One region of the Kineococcus auxinigenes genome, then DNA from elsewhere that is predicted to be linked to it. Evidence: riboswitches for the same ligand, from Rfam matches in the RefSeq annotation. Region 1 holds a riboswitch; each other region holds the start of a gene.
The links. A riboswitch is a leader RNA that binds a small molecule or an ion and turns the genes downstream of it on or off. The one in region 1 is predicted to bind S-adenosylmethionine.
Positions count from the first base shown of each region.

Region 1 (2,708 bases):
TGTCAGCCCGACAGTGAGCAGCACGACGGAGGGTCGGTCCCGCGAGGGGCCGGCCCTCTCGCCGTTCCCGGGCGGTTCGCCTAGCCTGGAGCGGGCCAGGAGCACGACGACGAGCCCCGGGACGCCACCGTGACCACGACCGCACGAACAGCCCCCTCCTCCGGCCGCGGACCGCGCGACGGGGTGGCGACCGCCTCCGTCGTGCTGGGCCTGGCGGGTGTCGCCACCGCCCTCGTCCCGCGGCTGCACGTGGTGGCCCTGTGCCTGGCGCTGCTCGGCGCCGTGGCGGGGATCGCGGCGGTGCGCCGGGCGCGGCGAACGGCCGCCGCCGGGTTGGCCCTGTCCGTGGCCGCAGCCGCGGTCGTCGTGGTCGTCACGGCCGAGGCGCGCGGCGACGTCGTCGACGACCAGCCGGAGCCCGGCCCCGCCGGGCCCGGGATCAGCGCTCCGCCCGCCGAGGGGGGAGCGGCCGGCACGCGGCCCTCCGGCTCCCCCGAGGGCATCGCGGTGACCGGTTGCGGCGACGCCGGCGCCTCCGGGGCGGCCACCGCGACCCTGGAGGTCACCGGCACGGCCGAGCGCTCCGGTGCCTTCGCGGTCGTCGTGGAGTGGATGGACGCCGCCGACGCCCAGCTGGGTCGGGGACGGACCGTCGTGGAGGACCTCGCGCCGGGGGAGACGAGGACCGTGCAGGTGCTCGGCGAGGGCGTCTCCGGTGCGGTGGCCTGCCGGGTCCTGGAGGTGACCGGGGCCTGAACGGGCGGCGGGTGGTGCGGCGAGGTTGACAGCCCGCCCCCGCACCGGGCACGGTGGCGCCACGACCATCCAGAGCGGCCGAGAGACCTGGCTCGACGACGCCGCAGCAACCCCCCTCCCGCAGGGCGTGGGTGCTTCCGCCAGGGCCGATGGAGGGCACGCGATGACGCAGGACCGCACCACAGAACTGCACTCCCGGCGGCACATCGACCTGTGCCGCCGCGGTTCCGCCGCCTGTCGCTGACAGCCCGCAGAACCCGCCCGGACCGCGGGGTGCGCCCCGCGGACCCGGGGCGCACCCCGCCCGCCCGGAACCCCCGCGCCGCCCCGACCGGTCGAGCGCGGGAAACCGGTACGGCACCACACCACCACCGCACCCGGCCGCCGCACGGCGGCCGTCGAACCCTCGTCACGCCCTGGAGAGAACACGCATGTCCAGCACCACGTCCGGCACCGCCCCCGTCGACACGACCGAGCCGAAGTTCTCCGAGTACGCCCACCCCGAGAAGCTGGTCAGCACCGCCTGGCTGGCCGAGAACCTGGGCAGCGAGGGCCTGGTCGTCGTGGAGAGCGACGAGGACGTCCTGCTGTACGAGACCGGTCACATCCCCGGCGCGGTCAAGGTCGACTGGCACACCGAGCTGAACGACGAGGTGACCCGCGACTACGTCGACGGCGCCGCGTTCGCGGACCTCCTCTCCCGCAAGGGGATCCGTCGCGAGGACACCGTCGTCATCTACGGCGACAAGAGCAACTGGTGGGCCGCGTACGCCCTGTGGGTGTTCACGCTGTTCGGTCACGAGGACGTGCGCCTGCTGGACGGCGGCCGTGCCAAGTGGGCCGCCGAGGGACGTGAGCTGACGACCGAGACCCCCCAGCGCGAGCGCACCGAGTACCCCGTCGTGGAGCGTGACGACAGCCGCGTGCGCGCGTTCGCCCCGGACGTGCGCGAGCACCGCGGCGGCCTGATCGACGTCCGCTCGCCGCAGGAGTACACCGGTGAGCGCACCCACATGCCCGACTACCCGCAGGAGGGCACCCTGCGCGGCGGGCACATCGCGGGCGCGGCCAGCGTGCCGTGGGCGAAGGCGGCGAACGAGGACGGCACGTTCAAGGACCGCGCTGCGCTGGAGGAGATCTACTTCTCCGGCGCCGGGCTGACGCCGCAGACGGACACCGTCACGTACTGCCGCATCGGGGAGCGTTCCAGCCACACGTGGTTCGTGCTGACGCACCTGCTGGGCCTGGAGAACGTGCGCAACTACGACGGCAGCTGGACCGAGTGGGGCAACGCGGTGCGCGCCCCCATCGTGGTCGGCTCCGAGCCTGGCGGGATCGGCGCCGCGAAGCGCTGAGCAGGCCGACGTCGAGGGGGCGGGGCCCGGTGGGTCCCGCCCCCTCGACGCGTCTCAGGCCCCGTGGGGGGCGAGGGCGTCGACGACCTCGCCGACCACGACGACGGCCGGGGCGCGCACCCCCGCGGCGCGCGCCACCCGGGCGAGGTCGGCCAGGGGCGCGGTGGTGGTGCGCTGCCGCGGGCTCCAGCCGTCCTGCACCACGGCGACCGGTGTGGCGGGGTCGCGACCGGCGGCCAGCAGCCCCGCGGCGAGCCGGTCCAGGGCCGCCACGCCCATGAGGACCACGAGCGTCCCAGCCAGCTGCGCCAGGGCCCCCAGGTCGTCGCCGTCGAGGTCCTCGTGGCCCGAGACGACCGTGACGCAGCGCGCGGCCCCGCGGTGGGTGACGGGGATGCCGGCGGCGGCGGGAACGGCGAAGGCGCTCGTGACGCCGGGCACCACCTCGACCTCCACCCCCGCCGCGCGGCAGGCGAGGACCTCCTCGCCACCACGCCCCAGGACGTACGGGTCGCCGCCCTTGAGGCGCACGACGGTGCGCCCGGCGAGAGCGGCGTCGACCAGGACGCGGTTGATCTCCTCCTGCGGCACGGGGTG
Region 1 covers NZ_JBKBCT010000030.1:438-3,145, reverse strand. Annotated here, with positions in the region: tRNA gene ACRYR9_RS10205 (tRNA-Pro) at 1-11, shown strand, start outside; gene ACRYR9_RS10200 (FxLYD domain-containing protein) at 130-756, shown strand; SAM riboswitch class I at 819-912, shown strand; gene ACRYR9_RS10195 (sulfurtransferase) at 1,188-2,111, shown strand; gene cobA (uroporphyrinogen-III C-methyltransferase) at 2,166-2,708, opposite strand, start outside.

Region 2 (2,708 bases), on a different contig from region 1:
GGTCCCCAGCGCGGCGCCCCGGGTGGCCAGGCCCAGCGAGCCCAGCAGCCAGAACGTCACCGAGCGGGCCCCCTCGGCGGAACCGGAGGCGAAGACGAGGAAGCTCGTGGCCGCGTGCAGCGCGTACCCGACGGCGACGCCCGCCAGCAGCAGCCGCGCCGAGGTGACCTGCCCGGCGCCGCGGGCGACGGCGTAGACCAGGACGGAGGCGGCCAGGGCGCCGGTGAACGCGCTGCCCGCCAGGGCGTGCTCGCCCCAGCCGGCGCCGGCCCCCAGCAGCAGCGCCGCCGCGGCGCCCGTGGAGGCGCCGGAGCTGACGCCCAGCAGCTGCGGGTCGGCCAGCGGGTTGCGCACCATCGCCTGCAGCGCCGTCCCGCACACCGCCAGCCCGGCGCCGACGGCCAGGCCCAGCAGGACCCTCGGCAGGCGCACGTCGTGCACCACCGCGTCCACGACCGGGTCCCACGTCACCCGCGCCGGGAACCCGACCAGGTGGTGCCCGGCCACGCGCAGCACGTCGGCCGGGGCGATCGCGACGGCGCCCACGACCGCACCCAGCAGCGCCGCCGCCCCGGCCAGGACGGCCAGCACCAGCAGCACCAGGGCGCTGCGGCGGGCTCGGGCCCGCCGCCCGAGCGGGTCGCCGGGACGGGCGGGCGGGGCGGGGCGCCACCGGGGCGGGGCGCCGGTCGACGGCACGGGGACCTCCTGCGGGCGCGGCACGGCGGGTGGGCTTGTTGCAACCTACTCGCGACAAGCACCGGCGGCCGCACCGGTGCGGGGCGCCCGGCACCGCGGGCCCCGGGCGCCCCGCCGCGTTTTGACGCTCCCTCGAACCCGTCGTTACGATCCACGACGGCATCGAGCGTCAGCGTCAAGCCCTGGCTTGCTGACCGGCAACCCTCGTCCGCGGTGGGGTGCTCCAGGTGAAAGCCCGGCGGGGCGGTGCGCCCCGCAAGCGTGTGGCCGTGCCGTCGCAGCAGCGGTGGACCGGCCTGGTCGAGCAGGAGGCAACCCGTCGTGAGCCCGCGCGCCACGCCCCCCTCGTGTCCCCGGGGCGGCACCGCCACCGGCGGCTGACCGCCCCGCGCCCTCCCACGACCCCCGCGCCGCCGGACCCGGCGCCGGCGGGGGACCCGAACCCGCACCACCCCACGAGGAGCCCCGAGTTGTCCAGCGCCGCCACCCCTCCGTCCCTGCCCGACAAGCCCGGCCGCAGCAAGCTGCCGATCGTCGTCGGCGTCGCCGTCCTGGCGGTCATCGCGATCGTCGTCGCGATCGTCGTGCGCAACACCGGCGACGACGACACCGCCACCACGGCCGCCGGCGAGGCGCAGACCGTGCGCATCGGCGTCACCGACCAGGCCGAGCCGTACTGGGGCACCTACGTCGACCTGGCCCGCGAGCGCCTCGGCGTCGACGTGGAACTGGTGAACTTCTCCGACTACAGCCTGCCGAACCCGGCGCTGAGCCAGGGCGAGGTCGACCTCAACCAGTTCCAGCACACCCAGTACCTGGCGAACTACAACGTCACCGCCGGCGACGACCTGCAGCCCGTCGGCTCCACCGCCGTGTACCCGCTGCCGCTGTACTCCACCCAGCACGACGGCCCCTCGCAGCTCCCGCAGGGTGCGAAGGTCGCCATCCCGGACGACGCCATCAACGAGGCGCGGGCCCTGCTCGTGCTGCAGGACGCGGGTCTGCTGACCCTCGCCGACGGCGGCTCCGCGTTCTCCACGGTGGAGGACGTGCAGGAGGCGAAGGTCGAGGTCGTCCCGCTGGACGCCTCCCAGACCGCCGGCGCGCTGCAGAACGGATCCGTGGCCGCTGCCGTCGTCAACAACAACTACGCCACCAGCGCCGGGCTGCCGGTCGAGGACGTCGTCCACCAGGACGACCCCGAGAGCGAGTCCGCGGTGCCGTACGTGAACCTCTTCGTCTCCCGCGCCGAGGACACCGGGAACCAGACCTACCTGGACCTCGCCGAGCTCATCCACGACCCGGCCGTGCAGGCGGAGTTCGTGAAGAGCTACCCGCAGGCCGTCGTCCGCGACGTCGACCCCGCCACCCTGCAGGAGCAGCTGGCGGACGTCGAGGAGGACGCGCGGGCGGCGCAGGGCTGAGATGGCCGACCCCATCGTGCGCCTGCGGGGCGTCACCAAGCGGTACGAGCGCGGCGGCAAGTCCGTCACCGCCGTCGACGACGTCAGCCTCGACGTGCACGCCGGCGAGGTCATCGCCGTCATCGGGTACTCCGGGGCCGGCAAGTCCACGCTCGTGCGGCTGGTGAACGCCCTGGAGGCGCCCACCTCCGGGACGGTCACCGTCGCCGGGCGGGAACTGACGCGCCTGCCCGAGAAGGACCTGCGGACCGCGCGCCGGGAGATCGGCATGATCTTCCAGCAGTTCAACCTGTTCCGCTCCCGCACCGTCGCCGGGAACGTCGCCTACCCGCTGAAGGTGGCCGGCGTCCCCCGGGAACGGCGCGACGCGCGCGTCGCGGAACTGCTGGACTTCGTCGGCCTGCTGGACCGCGCCCACGCCCACCCCGAGCAGCTCTCCGGCGGGCAGAAGCAGCGCGTCGGCATCGCCCGCGCCCTGGCGACGAACCCGCCGCTGCTGCTGGCCGACGAGGCCACCAGCGCCCTGGACCCGGAGACCACCACCGAGGTCCTCTCGCTGCTGCGGCGGGTCAACCGCGAGCTCGG
Region 2 covers NZ_JBKBCT010000061.1:13,287-15,994, forward strand. Annotated here, with positions in the region: gene ACRYR9_RS15290 (FecCD family ABC transporter permease) at 1-699, opposite strand, end outside; SAM riboswitch class IV at 858-967, shown strand; gene ACRYR9_RS15295 (MetQ/NlpA family ABC transporter substrate-binding protein) at 1,170-2,123, shown strand; gene ACRYR9_RS15300 (methionine ABC transporter ATP-binding protein) at 2,125-2,708, shown strand, end outside.
Region 2: it holds a riboswitch for S-adenosylmethionine, as region 1 does, so the genes downstream of both, ACRYR9_RS15295 (MetQ/NlpA family ABC transporter substrate-binding protein) here and ACRYR9_RS10195 (sulfurtransferase) in region 1, are expected to answer to the same signal.

Region 3 (2,708 bases), on a different contig from region 1:
CCTCGGCATGGCCTACGGCGTCACCTCCACGACCCTGCTGCTGGTCGTGGGAGCGAGCCCCGCCGCCGCGTCTGCCACCGTCCACCTCGCGGAGATCGGCACCACGCTGGCCTCCGGGGCCGCGCACTGGCGCTTCGGCAACGTCGACTGGCGCGTCGTGGTGCGCGTCGGCGTGCCCGGCGCGGTCGGGGCCTTCCTGGGGGCGACGGTCCTGTCGTCGCTGCCCACGGACGTCGCCGCACCGGTGATCAGCGCCGTGCTGCTGCTGCTGGGGGTGTACGTGCTGCTGCGCTCCGCGGTGGCGCGCTTCGACGAGCGGTCCCTGCACCGGCCGCTGCGGCGGCGCTTCCTGGCGCCGCTGGGGTTGTTCGCCGGGTTCGTCGACGCGACCGGCGGTGGTGGATGGGGCCCCGTGGGCACCCCCGCCCTGCTGGCCTCCGGCCGGCTGGAGGCGCGCAAGGTCATCGGCTCGGTGGACACCAGCGAGTTCCTCGTCGCGGTGGCCGCCAGCGCGGGGTTCCTCGTGGGGCTCGGCTCGCAGGGCATCGCCTGGACGTGGGTGCTCGCGCTGCTGCTCGGAGGCCTGGTCGCCGCGCCCATCGCCGCCTGGCTGGTGCGCTACGCCCCGCCGCACGTGCTGGGCTCGGCCGTCGGCGCCGTCATCGTCCTGACGAACTCGCGGACCCTGCTGCGCAGCGACGCCGTCGGCGCCCCCGACCCGGTCCGCTGGGTCGTCTACGCGCTGATCCTCGCCGCCGGCGCGCTCGCCGTGGCCCACTCGGTGCGCCGGCACCGCCGCACCGCCCGAACGCTCACCACCACCGACAACGAGAGGAGCAGCGCGCAGTGACGTACGTCATCGCACAGCCCTGCGTGGACCTCAAGGACAAGGCCTGCATCGAGGAGTGCCCGGTCGACTGCATCTACGAGGGTGAGCGCTCGCTGTACATCCAGCCCGACGAGTGCGTCGACTGCGGCGCCTGCGAGCCGGTGTGCCCGGTGGAGGCGATCTACTACGAGGACGACGTGCCCGAGCAGTGGTCGGCGTTCACCGCGGCCAACGTCGAGTTCTTCGAGACCGTCGGCTCGCCCGGTGGTGCGGCGAAGGTGGGCCTGATCCACGCCGACCACCCGGTGGTGGCCGCCCTGCCGCCGCAGGGCGGGGAGCACTGACCCACCGCACCACCAGCACCACCAGCACGACCAGCACCGCCACCCCATCCAGAGCGGCCGAGAGTCCTGGCTCGACGACGCCGCAGCAACCCCCCGGTCCCCCGGGAGCGGGTGCTTCCGCCAGGTCGATGGAGTCGACGATGTCCCGCACCACCGCCCACCCGTCCCCGGGCACCACCGGGCCCGGCGATCCCCGCGCGCTGTCGTGAGCGTCGCGCCCCTGGTCGCCGGAGCCGCAGGCCGCCCCACCCTGAGCTTCGAGCTGTTCCCCCCGCGCTCGGAGCGGGCCCGGGAAGCCCTGCACCGCACGGTCCACCGGCTCGCCGGGACCGGGCCGGACTTCTTCTCCGTGACCCACGGTGCGGGCGGCGGAACCCGCGACGCCGGCTGCGAACTGCTCGCCCACCTGCGCCGCGAGACCCGCGCCGCCGCCGTGGCGCACCTGACCTGCGTCGGTGCCACGAGGCGGCAGGTCGTGGACCTCGCCCAGGAGTTCTTCGCCGCGGGGGTGCGCGACGTCCTGGCGGTGCGCGGCGACCCACCGGCCGAGCGGATCGCCGACCCGGCACCGGCCGACGCCGTCCGCCGCGCGTGCGACCTGGTGGAACTCCTGCACGTCGCCGACCGCCACCACCACCTGAACGCGGGAGGTGACGGTGCGGCGGTGACGGCGATCCCGCCGCTGAGCGTCGCGGTGGCGGCCTTCCCGGCCTCCCGGCGCGCGGGCGACCTGCAGGCCCTGCGCGCCAAGCAGGACGCCGGCGCCTCCTTCGCCATCACGCAGGTCTGCTACTCCGCCCGGGAGTACGCCGGTTTCACCGCCCGGGCCCGCGACGCCGGCATCACCCTGCCGCTGCTGCCGGGGATCATCCCGACCACCGACCCGGCGCGGTTGCTGCGCCTGGAGCAGCTCACCGGGGTCGCCCCACCCGCCGACCTGCTGGCCCTGCTGGAGTCCGCGGCCGAGCACGGCGACGCCGCGCGCCACCGCGCCGGCACCCGCTTCGGCCAGGCCCTGGCCCGCGACCTGCTCGCGGCCGGCGCCCCCGGGCTCCACCTCTACACGTTCAACGCAGCGCCCGCGGCGCTGGACCTGCTCGAGGGTGTGCACCTCGGCGCCGGGACCCCGACGGTCCCGAGCTCGGCCGGACGGCCGCAGGCATCCGCGGTTCCCCACGACGCCGCGCTCGCGGCTGGAGGATCCCGATGAGCACACAGACCCGCACCACCCGCCCCGGCACCACCGACGTCCCCGCCTGGTCGGCCACCGTCCTGGGCTACCCCCGCATCGGCCCGCGCCGGGAGACGAAGAAGGCGCTGGAGGCCCTGTGGGCCGGCCACGCCGACGTCGCCACCACCGAGCGGGCGCTGGCCGCGGTGCGCGCCCGCACCGTGCGGCGCCTGAACGACCTGGGCCTGCACGCCCACGACGCTTCGATCCCCTCGGCGTTCTCCGCGTACGACCAGGTGCTGGACACCGCGATCGCCGTGGGTGCCGTGCCGCCGCGCTTCGCCGACGTCGTGGCCGCCGACGG
Region 3 covers NZ_JBKBCT010000101.1:2,090-4,797, reverse strand. Annotated here, with positions in the region: gene ACRYR9_RS18515 (sulfite exporter TauE/SafE family protein) at 1-850, shown strand, start outside; gene fdxA (ferredoxin) at 847-1,173, shown strand; SAM riboswitch class I at 1,215-1,308, shown strand; gene ACRYR9_RS18505 (methylenetetrahydrofolate reductase) at 1,379-2,383, shown strand; gene metE (5-methyltetrahydropteroyltriglutamate--homocysteine S-methyltransferase) at 2,380-2,708, shown strand, end outside.
Region 3: it holds a riboswitch for S-adenosylmethionine, as region 1 does, so the genes downstream of both, ACRYR9_RS18505 (methylenetetrahydrofolate reductase) here and ACRYR9_RS10195 (sulfurtransferase) in region 1, are expected to answer to the same signal.

Region 4 (2,708 bases), on a different contig from region 1:
AGCTCGAACGTGACGACGGTCCCACCGAGCTCCATCTGCCGCTTCGCCAGATCGAACTGCGGGTGCGAGGGCAGCAGGGGGTAGCGCACCCAGCGGATCCCCGGGGCGGCCTCGAGGTGCTCGGCGATGCGCAGGGCGGTGGCCGCGGAGTGCCGCACCCGCAGCCCGAGGGTCTCCAGGCCCTTGGCCAGCGTCCAGGCGTTGAAGGGGCTCAGGGTCGGGCCGGTGTGCCGGGTCAGTTCCCGGAACCGCCCGTCGATGAACTCCGTGGTCCCCAGGACGGCCCCGCCCATGACGCGGCCCTGCCCGTCGATGTGCTTGGTGGCGGAGTAGACGACCACGTCCGCGCCGAAGCGCAGCGGTCGCTGCCCCACCGGGCTGGCGAACGCGTTGTCCACCACCACGACCGCACCGGCCGCGTGGGCGAGCTGCGTCACCGCCTCGACGTCCACGAGGGTCTGCATGGGGTTCGCCGGCGTCTCGAAGAACACCGCCTGCGCGGGCGTGGCCAGCGCCCGCTCCCACTGCGCGAGGTCCTCGCCGTCGACGAACTCCGTCGTCACGCCCCAGCGGGGCAGGATCTCGTCGAGGATCACGTAGCAGGAGCCGAACAAGCTGCGGGCGGCCACGACGCGGTCCCCCGCGCCGAGCAGCGCGCCGAGGGCGTAGAACACCGCGGACATGCCGCTGGCCAGGCCGTAGCAGGCCTCGGCGCCCTCCAGCAGCCGCAACCGCTCGGTGAACACCGACACCGTCGGGTTGCCGTAGCGGGAGTAGACGTAGCGGTCGACCTCACCGGTGAACGCCGCCTCCGCTGCGGCGGCGGAGTCGTAGACGTAACCGGAGGTGAGGTACATCGCCTCGGAGGTCTCCTCGAACCCCGAGCGGGACAGGCCACCGCGCACGGCGGTGGTGTCGGGGCGCCAGGGGTTCGGCTGCCGATCGGTCACGACTGCCTCCACGGCAGGCCCTGCGCGCGCCAGCCGGCGCCGCCGCGGTGGCCGTGCTCGTCGAGGTCGCCCTCGAAACCGTCCAGGACGTTGTAGCTGGGGCCGATGCCCGCCGCGGTGGCGGCGGTGGCCGCGCCCACGGAGCGCTTGCCGGAGCGGCACAGGAACACCACCGGGTCGCGGTGGCCCGGCCCGACGCCGGCCCGCTCCAGCTCCGCCAGGAACCGCGCCCCGGGCGCGTCCTCCTCCACGGGCAGCCAGGAGGCGAAGACCGGTGGTCTGCGCAACGCGGCTGCGTCGGGCACCCCGACGTACGTCCACTCCGCCTCGGTGCGGACGTCCACGAGGACGGCGTCGCCGTCGTCACGCAGCAGTTCGAACGCCTCACGCGGGGTGAGGTCGCCGGCGTAGCTCACGAAGCCTCCATCGGTCCTGGCATGAGCACCCTCCCGAGGGGGGTTGCTGCGGCGTCGTCGAGCCAGGTCTCTCGGCCGCTCTGGATGGTCCGGCCAGCCTAGGGCATCGCGGCCCGTGCCCGGGGCACGCTCCCCCGGGTCAGGACGCGGGCAGTTCCTGCCCGGGGCAGCCGGCCAGGACGCCGGCCATCGCGCCGTGCTCGGCGGGCGTCACCCACAACCCCCAGGCGCTCTTGACGGCGACCTGCCGCGCGACGTACTCGCACTCCCCCTCGGGCGGCAGCCACTGCGAGGCGTCGTCGTCACCCTTGGCCCCGTTCAGCGAGCCGTCCACGGCCAGCAGCTCCAGGGGGTCGTTGGCGAAGCGGACCCGCTCGTCCTCGGTGAACGCCTGCGCGCCGGTGCGCCAGGCGGCCGCCAGCGCCACGACGTGGTCGATCTGCACCTCGGCGCTGGTGTCCTCGCCGCGCCGGAAGGCGATCTCCTCGCCGGAGTACGGGTCCTGCAGCGTGCCGGACAGGACGGTGCAGCCGTCCTGCGCGAGGCGGACGTCGTCCAGGTCGCGCAGCAGGACGTCGTCGCGGGTGCGGCAGCCGTTGTCGTCGACGTCGACCCAGCTGGAGCCGAAGCGGGTGCGCTGGTAACCGGCGGAGGGGGCGGCCTCGCGCACCGGCAGGCCGGCCAGCGCCTCGGCCGCGCCACCGGTGGCGGACCGCTGCTCCGGCTGCGCGGCGCCGCCGGTCAGGGCCCGCCACAGCGCGAGCGCCAGCACCAGGACCAGCAGCGGCACGAGGATCGCCGCCGAGGCACCGGAGCGACGTGCGCGCACGAGCACCCCCCATCCCCGGGGACGACGAAGGGGGCCTGCACGCGCAGGCCCCCTCCAGAACGCTCCCGCAGTTGGACTCGAACCAACAACCTGCCGGTTAACAGCCGGCTGCTCTGCCAATTGAGCTATGCGGGACCACCACCGGGTGAACCCCCGGCGACAGCACGTCAACCGTACCAGCCGCGACCGGGTGCCTGCGCCCGGGCCGCACCGCGCGCGAGGGCCCGGGCGCGACCATCAGGCCCCCTGGGCGCGCTCCTGCCAGGCCCGGCGCGCCGCCTCCAGCCTGAACAGCTCGGCCGAGGCCTCCTGGTACTCCTGCGGGTGCGCGGAGGCGTCGATGCTCCACAGCCGGCGCTTGGCGTCGGCGACCGCACGGGTGGCCGCCTGCCCGGCCAGCGAGGCCACCAGCGAGCGCCCCCAGCGCTCCATCCCCTCCTCGTCGGTGACCGGCAGCTCGGCCACGGCGAGCTCCTGCACGAGCCCGGCCACCGGGCCGTCGGCGTACTGCAG
Region 4 covers NZ_JBKBCT010000009.1:17,693-20,400, forward strand. Annotated here, with positions in the region: gene ACRYR9_RS04955 (O-succinylhomoserine sulfhydrylase) at 1-950, opposite strand, end outside; gene ACRYR9_RS04960 (rhodanese-like domain-containing protein) at 947-1,366, opposite strand; SAM riboswitch class I at 1,371-1,457, opposite strand; gene ACRYR9_RS04965 (HNH endonuclease family protein) at 1,506-2,195, opposite strand; tRNA gene ACRYR9_RS04970 (tRNA-Asn) at 2,258-2,330, opposite strand; gene dnaG (DNA primase) at 2,433-2,708, opposite strand, start outside.
Region 4: it holds a riboswitch for S-adenosylmethionine, as region 1 does, so the genes downstream of both, ACRYR9_RS04960 (rhodanese-like domain-containing protein) here and ACRYR9_RS10195 (sulfurtransferase) in region 1, are expected to answer to the same signal.